Regions from separate parts of the Stappia sp. TSB10GB4 genome, predicted to be linked through region 1. Evidence: predicted binding sites of a transcription regulator. Region 1 holds the regulator's gene; the other holds the start of a gene.
What was found. The regulator HrcA, encoded in region 1, represses chaperone genes, less so after heat shock. The targets are predictions, from matches to a motif close to GTTAGCACTCNCNNNNNGNGAGTGCTAAC.

Region 2: the regulator HrcA is predicted to act here: its motif matches at 5,644-5,672, upstream of groES (co-chaperone GroES).

The regions. Positions count from the first base shown of each region.
Region 1 covers NZ_FYAV01000049.1:2,438-10,256, reverse strand. Annotated here, with positions in the region: gene phaZ (polyhydroxyalkanoate depolymerase) at 1-1,108, opposite strand, end outside; gene hemW (radical SAM family heme chaperone HemW) at 1,422-2,579, opposite strand; gene rdgB (RdgB/HAM1 family non-canonical purine NTP pyrophosphatase) at 2,576-3,232, opposite strand; gene rph (ribonuclease PH) at 3,240-3,953, opposite strand; gene hrcA (heat-inducible transcriptional repressor HrcA) at 4,205-5,272, shown strand; gene moeB (molybdopterin-synthase adenylyltransferase MoeB) at 5,310-6,116, shown strand; gene TSB10GB4_RS11520 (M48 family metallopeptidase) at 6,113-6,871, shown strand; gene TSB10GB4_RS11515 (multidrug effflux MFS transporter) at 6,958-7,819, shown strand, end outside.
Region 2 covers NZ_FYAV01000070.1:34,065-41,883, forward strand. Annotated here, with positions in the region: gene TSB10GB4_RS20380 (ABC transporter permease) at 1-530, opposite strand, end outside; gene TSB10GB4_RS20385 (efflux RND transporter periplasmic adaptor subunit) at 535-1,548, opposite strand; gene TSB10GB4_RS20390 (sigma-54 dependent transcriptional regulator) at 1,857-3,314, shown strand; gene TSB10GB4_RS20395 (hypothetical protein) at 3,394-4,020, shown strand; gene TSB10GB4_RS20400 (pilus assembly protein) at 4,075-5,391, opposite strand; gene groES (co-chaperone GroES) at 5,755-6,042, shown strand; gene groL (chaperonin GroEL) at 6,145-7,782, shown strand.

The DNA of each region.
Region 1 (7,819 bases):
CGACATCGGGCTGCATGTAATGGGCGCGCAGGTCGGGGGCGAGGTTGACGCACAAGTTGTGCGCCGCCATCGTCTGGCCGCGGCCGGTGATGTCGTCCTTCTCGCCCTCGACGGTGAGCAGGGCCGAGCGGCGGATGGCGCCGCAGTCGACCAGCTCGCCGCGATGGCGCAGCTCGCCCTTGGCGAGCGCGTGGCGGATGAACACGGTCTCCACCGTCTGCAGGTAGAACTCGGCGGTGAGGTCCATCACCGCCAGATATTCGTCGTAGAAGTCGCGATGCTTCTCGGCATTGTCGCCGTCGCCGGAGACGAGATGCTGGAAGAACTCGTGATGGGCGTTGACGTGGCGGTCGAGGTTCATGCTCATGAAGCCGGAGAGCTGCAGGAAGCCCGGATAGACGTCGCGCATGAAGCCCGGCTGCGGGAACGGCACCTTCATGATGACGTTGCGCTCGAACCACTCGATGCTCTTGCTCTCGGCGAGATCGTTGACGGCGGTCGGGTTGATCCGCGTGTCGATCGGCCCGCCCATCAGGGTGACGCTGGCCGGGGCGCAGGGATCGCCATGCGCCTCCATCACCGCCGTGGCGGCGAGCACCGGCACCGACGGCTGGCAGACGCCCATGACATGGGTGTCCGGCCCCAGGAAGTGCAGCATCTCGATGACATAGTCGATATAGTCGTCGAGATCGAAGCGCCCCTCGGTGAGCGGCACCATGCGCGCGTCGATCCAGTCGGTGATGTAGATGTCGGCGCTCGGCAGCATCGTCTCGACCGTGCCGCGCAGCAGCGTCGCATAGTGGCCCGACATCGGCGCCACCATCAGGATGCGCGGGCCCTTGTGCTTGCGCTCGCCGAGCTTGCGGTCGAAATGCAAGAGGTTGCAGAACGGCTTCTTCCAGACGATCTCCTCGCGCACCGGCACCTTGACGCCGCTGACGGTGGTCTGGGTGAGGCCGAATTCCGGCTTGCCGTAGCGCCGGGTCATCCGCTCGATCAACTCGCAGCCGGCGGCGACCGAGCGCCCGATCGGGGTGTGCGAGAGCGGGTTGAGCGGGTTCTGGAAATACAGGCGCGCCATGTCGGCGCTCGCCCGCAGCGGACTCATCGCCGCATGATTGAATTCATAGACCTGGTAGAACACGTGACCGACCTCGCAATCTCCGTGAGGCAGCGCAGCATGGACGGCTGCCTTTTGTCGCATTGCAAAAATAATATGACAAAGATGAAGGCCGCTTCAACAGGCAGGACGGTCTCCGGCCGGTCATGCGGTGACGGAATACCGGAAGTGCGGCCCTTGCCGCCGGAATCTCCTCCGGATGTCCCTGAAAACGCAAGCCAAGACAGGATCTTGCGCAAATCGGCAACGCGGTGGAAAAAAGTTGCCGGAGCCGTCAATTTTCAGGAGATATCGTAAAAAATTACGATGCAAGATCTGCCACGACCGCATCCAATACGAGCAGACCGGCCGGCGTCACCCGCATTCTGCTGTCGCTGAGTCGTTCCACCATGCCGTGTTCGATGAGGTCGGCGACGCGGCGCGGATCGATCCGGCGGTCGGAAATCGCCTCGAAGCGGGCAAGGTCGACGCCCTCCACCAGCCGCAGGCCCATCAGGAGGAACTCGTCGCCCTGCTCCTCCCGGGTCAGCGACACGTCCTCCACCAGCCCCTCGCCGCGCGCCTCGACGGCGGCGAGCCAGGTCTCCGGATGGCGCTCGGTGGCGGTGGCGAACTTGCCGTTGCCGCCGGTCAGCCGGCCATGGGCGCCGGGGCCGACGCCGACATAGTCGCCATAGCGCCAATAGACGAGATTGTGCCGGCACTCGGCGCCGGGCACCGCATGGTTGGAGACCTCGTAGGCCGGCATGCCGTGGCGGTTGCAGATCTCCTGCGTCAGGTCGTAGAGATCGGCGGCGGTGTCGGGATCGGGCACCACCAGCTTGCCGGCGCGGTGCAGCTCGAAATAGGGCGTGCCCTGCTCGATGGTGAGCTGGTAGAGCGACAGGTGGTCGGCGGCAAGGCCGATCGCCTCCTCCAGCTCGGCGCGCCAGGCGGCGGCACTCTGGTCGGGCCGGGCGTAGATCAGGTCGAAGGAGATGCGCTCGAAGGTCGAGCGGGCGATGCCGATCGCCGCGCGCGCCTGATCCGCGTCATGCAGCCGGCCGAGGCGCCTCAGGTCCGCGTCCCGAAGCGACTGCACGCCGAGCGACAGGCGGTTGACGCCGGCCGCGCGATAGCCGCGGAACCGCTCCGCCTCCACCGAGGAGGGGTTGGCCTCCATCGACACCTCGACGGTCGGCGAGATTTCCCACAATCCGGCGATGGCGTCGAGCACGCGGCCGACGGTCGCGGGAAGCATCAAGGACGGCGTGCCGCCGCCGAGGAAGATGGAATCGACCCGGCGGCCGCGCGTGCGAGCGGCGAAATAGGCGAGCTCCCGCTCGAAAGCCGCGGCAAAGCGCGCCTGATCGACGCCGGCATGGCGGACATGGCTGTTGAAGTCGCAATACGGGCATTTGGCCTCGCAGAAGGGCCAATGCACATAGATGCCGAAACCGCCGTCCGCCTCTGCCATCATGCCTCCAGACAGCGCGCGGAGAACTCCGCGAAGGCGCGGGCCCGGTGCGACAGGGCCCGGTCGGGCCGCGTCCAGCCGTGCTTTTCCTCCGCCGACATCTCGCCGAAGGTGCGGGCGTGGCCGTCCGGCTGGAACATCGGATCATAACCGAAGCCGCCGCTGCCGCGCGGCGGCCAGACGGCGGTGCCCTCGACCTCGCCGCGGAACAGGGCGATCTCGCCGTCCGGCCAGGCGAGGCAGAGCACGGCGACGAAGGACGAGCGGCGGTCCGCCGGATCGAGCGCGCCGGCGGCCTGCAGCTTTTCCTCAATGGTGCGCATCGCCATCGCGAAGTCCTTCTCGGGGCCTGCCCAGCGGGCCGAATAGACCCCCGGCGCCCCGTCCAGCGCGGCGACGCAGAAGCCGCTGTCGTCGGCGAGCGCCGGCAGGCCGGAGGCCTCGGCGGCGGCGCGCGCCTTCAGCTCCGCATTGGCCTCGAAGGTGGTGCCGGTCTCTTCCGGCTCGGGCAGGCCGAGCGCGCCGGCCGAGACGACCTCGTAGCCGTAAGGCGCCATCAGCTCGGCGAATTCGCGCAGCTTGCCCGGATTGTGGCTCGCCAGCACGATCCGGCCGGGCTCGAGCCGGCGGATGGGCGTGGATGCGGTGTCGGTCATGCGAACCTCACGAGATCGCCATCTTCTGCAGGTCGACCAGCCGGGCGATGCCGGACTTGGCGAGCTCCATCAGCTCGGCGAACTGCGCCTCGGTGAAAGGTGCGCCCTCCGCCGTGCCCTGGATCTCGACGATGCCGCCGGCGCCGGTCATGACGAAATTGGCGTCGGTATCGGCGTCGGAGTCCTCGAGATAGTCGAGGTCGAGCACCGCCTGGCCGCCATGGATGCCGCAGGAAATCGCCGCCACATGGTCCTTCAGCACCTTGCCGGCGAGCATGTCGCGGGCGCGCATCCACTCGATGCAGTCATGCAGGGCGACCCAGGCGCCGGTGATCGCGGCGGTGCGGGTGCCGCCATCGGCCTGGATGACGTCGCAATCGACCGAGATCTGCCGCTCGCCGAGCAGCGGCAGGTCGACGATGGTGCGCAGCGACCGGCCGATCAGCCGCTGGATCTCCTGGGTGCGGCCGGACTGCTTGCCGGAGGACGCCTCGCGGCGCATGCGCTCGCCGGTGGCGCGCGGCAGCATGCCGTATTCCGCCGTGACCCAGCCGCGGCCCTGGCCGCGCAGCCAGGGCGGAATCCGCTCTTCCAGGCTCGCGGTGCACAGAACATGGGTGTCGCCGAACTTGACCAGGCACGAGCCTTCCGCGTGTTTGGAAACGCTCCGCTCCAGCGTCACGGCGCGCAACTCGTCCGCCGCGCGTTTGGATGGCCGCATGTCGATCCCCCTTGAAGCCTGCCGCTCGGGGCGCCAATGCCCCTTGCTCCTGTTCCGCGTCCCTCTTAATCCAATATGGGACAGGAATGAAATGCCTGTCTGCCGCTTGTCCCGCCTCGCCGGCCGGTCGGCGCCTTTGATATGGGCAATCGCGGGCGGGCCGCACTATATTCGCTGAGGCTGGCCGCGTTGGCGGCAAGGCAGGATGTCAAGGTGCGGAAGCTGGAGTTGCTGAACCGGGGAGCGCGAACGTGACGCTGGGTGTGCCGTCCGTCAGCCTGAGCGATCTCGACAAGCGGTCGCGGGAGATCTTCCGCGCCATCGTCGAATCCTATCTCGACACCGGCGAGCCGGTCGGCTCGCGCAACCTGTCGCGGCTGCCCTCGATCCAATTGTCGCCGGCCTCGATCCGCAACATCATGTCCGACCTCGAACATGCCGGCCTGCTCTACGCGCCGCACACCTCGGCCGGGCGCATGCCGACGGAAGGGGGCCTGCGCTTCTTCGTCGACGCGCTGCTGGAGGTCGGCGACCTGACGCGCGAGGAGCGCGACCAGATCGACATCCAGGTCAAGGCGGCGCGCAGCGAGCGCACCAGCGAGCAACTGCTGACCGAGGCGAGCCAGATGCTCTCCGGCCTGTCGCGCGGCGCCGGCGTCGTCTTCACCCACAAGGCGGATGTGCGCCTGCGCCATGTCGAATTCGTCCGCATCGAGCCGCTGAAGGCGCTCGTCGTGCTGGTCGGCGACGACGGCTCGGTCGAGAACCGCATCGTCGACCTGCCGCCCGGCCTGCCGCAGACGGCCCTGATCGAGGCGTCGAACTATCTCACCAGCCTGATCCGCGGCCGGACGCTCGCCGAGGCGCGGCGCGAGCTGGAGACCCAGCGCGATCGCCACCAGAAGGAGCTGGACGAACTGACCGCCAAGCTGGTGGAAACCGGCATCGCCACCCGCAGCGGCGCGGTCGATGCCGCCGGTTCGCTGATCGTGCGCGGCCGCTCCAACCTGCTGTCGCATCTGGAGGCCGAGCAGGACCTGGAGCGCATCCGCCTGCTGTTCGACGATCTGGAGAACAAGCGCGAGCTGATCCAGCTTCTGACCGCCGCCGAGGGCGGCGAGGGCGTGCGCATCTTCATCGGCTCGGAGAACAAGCTGTTCTCGCTCTCCGGCTCCTCCATCGTCGTCTCGCCCTTCCGCGACCAGGACGAGCGGATCATCGGCGTGCTCGGCGTCATCGGCCCGACCCGGCTGAATTATGCCCGCGTCATCCCGATGGTCGATTATACCGCCCGGCTGGTCGGCCGACTGCTGCGCTGACCGCCCGCCTCCCCGTTTCGACGCTCCGGATCCTTGAATGACCCCGCTTTCGCCCGCAGAACTCGAACGCTATGCCCGCCACATCGTGTTGCAGGATGTCGGCGGCCCCGGCCAGCAGAAGCTGAAAGCCGCAAGGGTGCTGGTGATCGGCGCCGGCGGGCTCGGCGCGCCGGTCTTGCAATATCTGGCGGCGGCCGGCGTCGGCACGCTCGGCGTCGTCGACGACGACACCGTGTCGCTGTCCAACCTGCAGCGCCAGGTGATCCACGACACCGACCATCTCGGCGAGCCGAAGGTGGCGAGCGCGGCCGAGGCGATCGCCCGGCTGAACCCGCATGTGAAGGTCGAGCCGCATGTGGCGCGGCTCGTTCCGACGAACGCGCTGGCGCTGATTTCGCGCTACGACCTCGTCATCGACGGCTCGGACAATTTCGCCACCCGCTATCTGGTCTCCGATGCCTGCTTCTTTGCCGGCAAACCGCTGGTCACCGGCGCGGTCGGCCGGCTCGACGGCTCGCTGACGCTGCTGAAGCCGCATGAGAGCGGTGAGGACGGCACGCCGAACCCGACCTATCGCTGCCTCTTCCCCGAGCGCCCGGCGGAAGGGCTGCTGCCGACCTGTGCTGAGGCCGGCGTGCTCGGCGCGCTGACCGGCATTGTCGGCACGCTGCAGGCGATGGAGGCGATCAAGGAGATCGTCGGCTTCGGCGAGGGTCTGCTCGGCCGGCTGCTGCTGATCGACGCGCGCTCGATGCGCTTCGAGACGATCCGCTACCGCTGGAGCGCCAAGAACCCCTTGAGCGGCACCGTCCGCAAGCGCTTCGACGAACTGGCCGGCGCGTGAGCGGCTTCTTCCGCCTGCGCCGCCAGCCGGCCCTGCCCGAGGAGATCACCCTGGAGATCGACGGGCGGGTGCAGCGCATCACGCTGCGCGCCAATCCGCGCGCGCAGCGCTACATCCTGCGCGTGCCGGCCGATGGCGGCCCGCCGGTGCTGACCGTGCCGAGGGGCGGCAGCCTTGCCACCGCGCGCGACTTCGCGCAGCGCCAGCGCGGCTGGCTCGCCGGGCGGCTCGGCGAGCGGCCCGAGGCGGTGCCTTTCGTCGAAGGCGGGGTGATCCCGCTGCGCGGGGCGGCGCATCGGATCGTCGCCGCCGGCGGCTTGCGCGGGCTGGTGCGCGCCGAGCCGGCGGCGGAGCGGGAAGACGAGGCGATAGGTCACCTGCTGGTGCCCGGCGCTGCCGAGCACATCGCCCGCAAGCTCACCGACTGGCTGAAGCGCGAGGCGCGGCGGGATCTGGAACGCGCGGTGGCGCGCCACGCGGCCGCGCTCGGCCGTGCGCCCTTGGGCCTCACCTTGCGCGACACCCGCAGCCGCTGGGGCTCCTGCACGGCGGACGGGCGGCTCTCCTTCTCCTGGCGGCTTGTGCTTGCGCCGCCTTCGATCCTCGATTACGTCGCTGCCCATGAGGTCGCTCATCTTGCCGAGATGAACCACGGCCCGCGCTTCTGGGCCCATTGCCGCCGCCTGGCCCCGCATACGGAAGAGGCGCGCGACTGGCTGAAGCGCGAGGGCGGCCGCCTGCATCTCTACGGCTGAGGCGGCCCGCAAGTCCCGCCGCAGCCGCCTCCCACACGGCGCCCGCCCGCCCGCGCGGCCGGCGCCCCCGCACGAAGGCCGATCGCATGCTCAAGCCGGACACCTGGGCGCTTACCATCCTGCTCGCCAGCCTGACGGCGCTCGGCCCGATCTCCACCGACATGTATCTGCCGGCGCTGCCCTCGATCCTGCGCGATCTCGAGGCGACCCACGCCTCGGTGCAATTGACCCTGTCGGTGTTCCTCGTCGGCTTCGCCGTCGGCCAGGTGGTCTACGGCCCGCTCGCCGACAGGGTCGGCCGCAAGCCGGGGCTGATCGCCGGCCTTGCGATCTACGCGCTCGCCAGCCTTGCGTGCACGCTGGCGCCGAGCGTCGAGGTGCTGATCGTCGCGCGCTTCTGCCAGGCCTTCGGCGCCGCCGGGCCGGTGGTGCTGGCGCGCGCGGTGGTGCGCGACCTCTACGAGGGCCCGCGCGCGGGCCAGGAACTCGCCCGCATGGGCTCGATCATGGGCCTTGCCCCGGCGATCGCGCCGTTCTTCGGCGGGCTGATCGCGGCGGCCGGCGGCTGGCGCCTCGTCTTCCTGGTGTCGGTCGCCTTCGCCTCCCTGGTGATCGCCAGCGTCTGGCGCGGGTTGCCCGAGACGATCCGGGCGCGCGAGACCGCGCCCTTTTCCGTCCGCGCCGTGCTGTCGGGCTTTGCCGGCCTGCTGCGCCACCGCGCCTATGTCGCCTATCTGGCGGTGGTGACGCTGACCTATAGCGGCCTCTTCGCCTTCATTTCCGGCTCGTCCTTCGTGCTGCAGGACATTTTCGGACTGACCCCGCAGCTCTACGGCATCGCCTTCGGCGCCTGCGCCGGCGCCTATGTGGTCGGCACGCTGATCGGCCAGCGGCTGGCGCCGAAAAAAGGCGCGGAGGTGACGATCCTCACCGGCTGCGTGCTGCTGG
Region 2 (7,819 bases), on a different contig from region 1:
GCGCCCAGCTTCTCGGCAACGCCGCTGCCGATCACGATGCCGTTCAGATTGGCGGCGAGTTCGATGAAGGAGCCGGTGCGCATGTCGCCGCCGATCGTCGAGACCTTGAGATAGCTCGCCGGATCGACTCCCGTCAGCGACACCGCGACGTCCCGTCCGCCATAGCGCAGCACCGCCTGGCCGGCCAGGGTCATGGTCATGCGGCCGGGCAGCCAGCTCTCCAGCATCGCCCGCAGCCTTGTCGGATTGCGCAGGCCGCGGGTGTCGTCGTCGGGCCGCGCGCCGATCACATTGACCGCGCCATAGAAGCTGGCGGCGGGCGGCGGCGCCGGATCGCGGGTCTCGTCGCTCACCTCCACATGCGGCATCGCGTCGACCAGCATCGCGATGAAATCCTCCTGCGATCCCTGCATCAGGGCCGCCATGGCGATGGAGAAGCCGACACCGAGCATCACGCCGAGCACGGAAACGACGCTCTGGCGCAGGCGCCCGCGCACATGGGTCATCGCGATGGAGAGGATCAACGGCACCGGCCTACCCCTCCGATGCGGCCGCAACCGCCGCCATGCCGGGCGCCAGCCCTTCCGCCCAGGGCGAGACGACGCGGGCATCCGCCTCCAGCCCGTCCAGCACCTCCACCTGCTCGATGCCGCGGATGCCGACCGAAACCCGCCGCTCGGCAAGGCGTCCGTCGCCGCCCAGCACCAGCACCCGATCGCCGTCCAGCGCGGCAAGCGGGATCAGCATGGCCTTCTCCACCTCGCGGACGACGATGTTGACGTCGCTGGTCATGCCGATCATCAGCGGGGTCTCCTGCGGAAAGGCGAGATAGACCCGATAGGTCTTGAGAACCGGGTCGCCCTTGGGCGTGATCCGGTCGACCCTGGCCTCGAAGCTGCTGCCGGGAAAGGCGTCAGCGCGCACCACCGCCTTCTGGCCGGCCCGGACCAGGGGAATGTCCTCCTCGTTGACGTCGGCGATGATCTGCAGCGGTCGCTCCTGGCCCACCCAGAACAGCACCGCGCCGGGTTCGGCCACCTCGCCGACCTCCCCGTCGCGCCGCAGAACCTTGCCGTCCATCGGCGCACGCAACTCGTAGTCGCCAAGCCGGGCCGCCTGCGCCGCGACCAGCGCCACGTTGCGCGAATGGTCATGCTCGGCCCGCTCGAAGGCCTGCTGCGATGCCACCCGCCGCTCCAGCAGGCCGGCGGCCCGCTCCAGTTCCTGCTCCGACAGCCGGGCGCGCGCCTCCAGTTCGGCGAGGGTGGCGCGCGCGGCGGTGGAGTCCAGGCGGCCGATCACCTGTCCCGCCTCCACGCTCTCGCCTTCGCAACTGCACAACTCGACGATGCGCTCGCGCAGCACGCTGGTCACCTTGGCCCAGCGCACCGGTTCGACCACGCCCGTCGCATAGACCACGTCGGCGGCCCGCCCCATCTGGGGGACGGCCACGGTAACCGGCACCGGCCGGTCGAGCCACCAGCGAACGGCGGCAAAGGCGGCGGCGGCCGCTGCCAGGATCACGAGCAGGGTCAGGATACGTCTCATTCGGGCGTCCCTTTGGGCGTGTAGCGGACGCGGTGTCGCCACCGCATCGCACTGCAACCTAGCATTCGCGAAGAGCCCCACCTATCCGCAGAAATTCGTGGGCCAGCAAAGCCCGCGGCGGCCCGCCGGCTGTGGATTGCGGGCCGTGATCGCAGCGACCTGTTTCACGAAACCCGAACAGAAACATTTTGTTTACCATGTCGGCTCAGAATCCATCTGCAAATCAAATCGATGCCGCGTGTTCGGCGGAAGCAAAAGGGGGTCGCCACAGCATGGAATCCATGCATGGCGCTGCGGGAAAAATCCGGTTGGCCGTTCTTGATGGCGGTGGCACGACCCGCGAGTTGGCGGGTTCGATCGCGCAAGCGATGGATCATCCCTGCGGGACGCCCGTCGCCTATCACAGTTTCGAGCCGTTCTACGCCGCCAGCACCCAGGTGCGCCCCGACGTGATGATCGTCGATCTCGAAACGCTCGGCCAGGACGGACACCTGTCCCGTCTTGCCGCCGCGCAGCCGCAGGCGATGTTGATGGCGGTCAGCCCCCGGGAATCCCTCAGCCGCAGCCTTGCGGCGATGGAGGCCGGCGCGCACGATGTCATCACCCTGCCGATCGATCCGGTCGCGGTGGCCGAGCGCATCGACCGCTTCCTGATCCAGAACACCCGCCCGCCGCGCGGCGAGGGCCAGCGCCGACAGGCCGCGCAAGCGGCGAGCGAGGCGCGCGACCTCACCGCCGGACGCGAGCCGTTCCGGTTCGAGAGCTTCGTCGGCGGTTCGGCGCGCATGCGCGAGGTCTACGACCAGATCCGCCGCATTGCCCCTTCCTCCGCCCCGGTCTTCATCACCGGCGAATCCGGCAGCGGCAAGGAACTGGCCGCCGCCGCGATCCATGCCCGCTCGCCGCGCGGTCCGGCCCCGCTCATCGCCATCAACTGCGCCGCGATCCCCGGCGAGCTGATGGAGAGCGAGATCTTCGGCCATGTGCGCGGCGCCTTTACCGGCGCCTCCGAGAGCCGTCCCGGCGCGGCGGAGGCCGCCGACGGAGGAACGCTGTTCCTCGACGAGATCGGCGAGATGGATCTTGCCCTGCAGTCGAAGCTGCTGCGTTTCGTGCAGACCGGCACGGTGCAGCGCATCGGCGATGCCCGGCCGAGGCCCGTCGACGTGCGCATCCTGTGCGCCACCAATCGCGACCCGCATGTGGAGATCGCCGCCGGACGGTTCCGCGAGGATCTGTTCTATCGGCTGCATGTCCTGCCGATCCGCCTGCCGGCGCTGCGCGACCGGCGCGAGGACATCCTGCCGCTCGCACACGCCTTCCTTGCCCGCTACGCCCAGGAAGAGAGCCGCGCCTTCTCCGGCATCGCCCCTTGCGCCGGCGAGAAGCTGCTCACCTATGACTGGCCGGGCAATGTCCGCCAGTTGGAAAACGCCATCCGCCAGGCCGTGGTGCTGCACGAGGGCGAGGCGCTGACCGCGCAGATGCTGCCGGCCTTCCTGCTCGGCGACGGCGGCCTGTCGCCGCGTCACGATCCGGCCCGCGCGCCGGCCTTCGGCGCCCGGCGCCGGGGCGGCGAGATCGAACCGCTCTGGGCGCAGGAAAAGCGGATCATCGAGGACGCCCTCGACGCCTTCGACGGCAACATCGCCAAGGCGGCGGCGGCGCTGGAGATCAGCCCCTCGACGATCTATCGCAAGCGCCAGTCCTGGACCGACCGCATCGACGGCGGCGATGGCGCCCTGTTCACCGGTTTTGCCGGATAATCTTGTTGTTTTCCCCGCGCCATTCTATACGTTGCGCCGCAAAATACGCCTTGCGGGGCTTCAACAGGGTGGGGCTTGGATGATCAGGGGCAAGTCGGTTCGTTTCGGCACTTCGGTCGGGGATGCGGTGGCTGTCGGCGGTGGGCCGCGCAAGGCGGGCTCTGCGTCCGTTGCCAGGGCTTTGGTGCTTGCCACCAGCCTCGTCCTGCTTCCTGCCACGGCGACTGCGCAGCAGACCATGCTTCCCCAGGACCTCGCCAGCGCCTATCAGGTGCTCGACGCGGTCTGGGATGAGGCCCCTCTCTCTTTCGCCGCCCTCGCCTTCACGGAAGCTCCTGCCACCGGCTACGGGCAGTACACGCCCCGCGGCGACGCGGTCTTCGGTGCGGGCGACACGCTCACCGTCTATGCCGAGCCGGTCGGCTTTGGCTATTCACAGACCGAGGCGGGCTACGGCGTGCGGCTCAGCGCCGGCTTCGAACTGCTCAACATGTCGGGACAGGTGCTGGCCGAACAGACCGGCTTTGCCGATCTGCGGGCCGACAGCCGCAACCGGTTGCGCGAGTTCCATGCGACGCTCAGCTTCGCCTTCGAGGGTTTGCGGCCGGGCGACTATCGGCTGGTGACGAAACTCACCGACACGGTGAGCGGCAAGACCGCCGCGGCCGAACTGCCCTTTACCGTCTCGGCGCCTGCGGCTCAATGAGCCGGCGCGCATCTCCGGCGGCAGCGCGGTCAAGGCAGGATCGGCGGCAGGACCTCATCTGGCAAGCCGCAGTCTGACGACGTTCTTGGCAATCGCTTCAAAGACCGAGATCAGTTCCTGCCCGCCGGTTGCAGAATAGGCGTGCGAGGCATCCGTAGCGCAGTCGCGCATCAACCCGGTCGCGCGCGGATCGTTCACGATCTCAAAACCGATCGTATAAACTTCCACGCCGGCTGACTTCATCGCACTGCACAGACTTCTCGTCTGAGCATAGGAATCTCCGTTCGGCGGAGGGCAGTTTATCTGATCCCTAAGGGAGCCACTGCCCGCAGTCGAGCTCGAACTGATGACGCCGTCGCAGTAGACGCTGTTGTATTCCCCGTCCGTCATCAGCACGACGATCTTGCGGACCTTCTTCTGATCATAGGCGGCAGGCCTTCCCTGGCCACTGAAGATGCTCCCGAAATTGGGGGAAACCATATACCAGCCCCACGCCACCCCGACCTGACCCGCCGTGGATCCGCCTGCCTGCAACTGGTTGATTGCAGTCTTCAGGGTCGATCTGTTGCTGCTCAGTGGCACGATCTGATTCGAGAGGCACGGATTGGCCGAACTCGGATAGTTTCGGCCCACCGGGGCCACGGCCGGCGAGGCATCCGTGTAAGCGTGCGGACCCGTGCGTTCGGACACACAGGTGCTGATGTCATACGTCAGGCTGGTCCGATATGGATTTAAGAACCTGAATCTCTGGCATCCGCTGCTCGTACACGTCCCGGACGAGACAGTCCCGCGCGCCGCATTCGCGTATGATCCCACGTTGACCCCCATCGAATAGGGCACGATCGCGACGCGGGAGTAAAACGGATACTGGTCATCGGTGACGACCGTATCGACAAAACTTGTCGCAGCCTTTCGAAGGTCGGAAATTCGACTCCCCGCCATGGACCCGGTCACGTCAAGAACCAGCGAGACTTCGATATTGGTGCCGCCGCGAACGATCTCGCTGGTCACGGCGACATCCACTTTGTCCAGGCCGGCGATCCCCATCACCAGCGTGTCGATCTTTCCGGAAGCGCGGAAGCTGATGGTTTCTTCGCTCAACGTCACCTCGATCGGATCGACCTTTCCAAGGTCCGTGAATCCAATGAGGTTGGCGTTGAACTCAAGTTGAGCCTGTTGCACCAACTCGGCTTCCTTGGCATTGCGCATCGTCCCTGCGGTAATCGCCGCGGCGTCGAGAGCGCTCTGCATCTTCGCCTTCATGTTGACGGCGCGCGCGTAATCGATGGCGGCTCCCAGAACAAGGACCACCGCCGCAAGACACAGCGCTAACGGAACAACGATGCTCCCGGATTTATCTCTCAAGAACATTTTGGCTCACGCTCTTTTCACGACGAAGGCGTTCCGCTCTCGCCCTCGCAGAGACGCACGGCAGCCCTTACGGGCGGATCCTACACCGCCGGCCCTTGCCAAAACCTTTTCGAAGGCCGCCCATTCTGCGGGTACCCTGTTTTCAGAGATTTGACGTGTGGGCGGTCTGCCCGCCCCTCTGGTCGTGCGGCGCAAAAAGCCGTGCAGGAGACCATTGACACCCGTCGGAGAGGCGCCTACATCAGTCGCGCTGTTAGCACTCTCATTCACAGAGTGCCAACGTGGTCGGCGATCCGGGCGACCCCGACGGAGGGGCGCCGGCGCGACAAGTACCACGCTGGCCCCAAAAGGAAAGAGCACGACATGAAGTTCCGTCCTCTGCATGATCGCGTTGTTGTGCGCCGCGTCGACTCCGAGGAGAAGACCGCCGGCGGCATCATCATTCCGGACACCGCCAAGGAGAAGCCGCAGGAAGGCGAAGTCGTCGCCGTCGGCCCGGGCGCCCGCAAGGAGAACGGCGACCTGATCGCGCTGGACGTCAAGGCCGGCGACCGCGTGCTGTTCGGCAAGTGGTCCGGCACCGAGGTCAAGATCGACGGTCAGGACCTGCTGATCATGAAGGAAAGCGACATCATGGGCGTGGTCGGCTAAGCCGCACCGCGCTTTTTCGTCCTTTTCGCGGTCGCTCGCCGCAGGCCCGCCAGGGCCGCCGCCGCGATACCGCGATGATCCAAACCACATGGAGACCTGAAAATGGCTGCCAAAGACGTCAAGTTCTCTTCCGACGCCCGCGACCGCATGCTGCGCGGCGTCGACATCCTCGCCAACGCGGTGAAGGTGACGCTCGGCCCGAAGGGCCGCAATGTCGTGATCGACAAGGCTTTCGGTGCCCCGCGCATCACCAAGGACGGCGTGTCGGTCGCCAAGGAAATCGAGCTTGAGGACAAGTTCGAGAACATGGGCGCGCAGATGGTGCGCGAGGTCGCGTCGAAGACCAACGACATCGCCGGCGACGGCACGACCACCGCGACCGTCCTGGCCCAGGCCATCGTCCGTGAGGGCGTCAAGGCCGTTGCCGCCGGCATGAACCCGATGGACCTGAAGCGCGGCGTCGACCTCGCTGCCCAGACCGCCGTCAAGGACCTCGAGGCCCGCTCCAAGAAGATCTCCACCTCCGCCGAAGTGGCGCAGGTCGGCACGATCTCGGCCAACGGCGACACCCAGATCGGCGAGGACATCGCCAGCGCCATGCAGCGCGTCGGCAACGAAGGCGTGATCACCGTCGAGGAGGCCAAGTCGCTCGAGACCGAGCTCGAGGTCGTCGAGGGCATGCAGTTCGACCGCGGCTACCTGTCGCCCTACTTCGTGACCAACGCCGAGAAGATGGTCGCCGAGCTGGAGAAGCCGTATATCCTGCTGCACGAGAAGAAGCTCTCGAACCTGCAGGCCATGCTGCCGATCCTCGAGGCCGTCGTCCAGTCCAGCCGTCCGCTGCTGATCATTGCCGAGGACGTCGAGGGCGAGGCGCTTGCCACGCTCGTGGTCAACAAGCTGCGTGGCGGCCTGAAGATCGCCGCCGTCAAGGCTCCGGGCTTCGGCGACCGCCGCAAGGCCATGCTCGAGGACATCGCTGTCCTGACCGGCGGCACGGTGATCTCCGAGGATCTCGGCATCAAGCTCGAGAACGTCACGCTCGACATGCTCGGCACCGCCGAGAAGGTCTCCATCACCAAGGAGAACACCACCATCGTCGACGGGTCGGGCAACAAGGCCGACATCGAGGGCCGCGTGGCGCAGATCAAGGCGCAGATCGAGGAGACCACCTCGGACTACGACCGCGAGAAGCTGCAGGAGCGTCTTGCCAAGCTCGCTGGCGGCGTCGCGGTGATCCGCGTCGGCGGTGCGACCGAGGTCGAGGTGAAGGAAAAGAAGGACCGCGTCGACGACGCTCTCAACGCGACCCGCGCGGCCGTCGAGGAAGGCATCGTCCCGGGTGGCGGCGTCGCCCTGCTGCGCGCCAAGAAGGCCGTCGAGGCGCTGACCTCCGACAATCCGGACATCATGGCCGGCATCAAGATCGTCCTGCGCGCTCTTGAGGCTCCGATCCGCCAGATCGCCCAGAACGCGGGCGTCGAGGGTTCGATCGTTGTCGGCAAGATCCTGGAGAACAGCGACGAGACGTTCGGCTTCAACGCCCAGACCGAAAAGTACGTCAACATGGTGGAGACCGGCATCATCGACCCGACCAAGGTCGTGCGCACGGCCCTCCAGGACGCGGCTTCGATCGCCGGCCTGCTGATCACCACCGAGGCGATGGTCGCCGAGCTGCCGAAGAAGGACTCGCCGGCTCCGGCGATGCCGGGCGGCGGCATGGGCGGCATGGACTTCTAAGAAGTCCAAAGCCAGAAACAACGAATGGGCGGCCCTC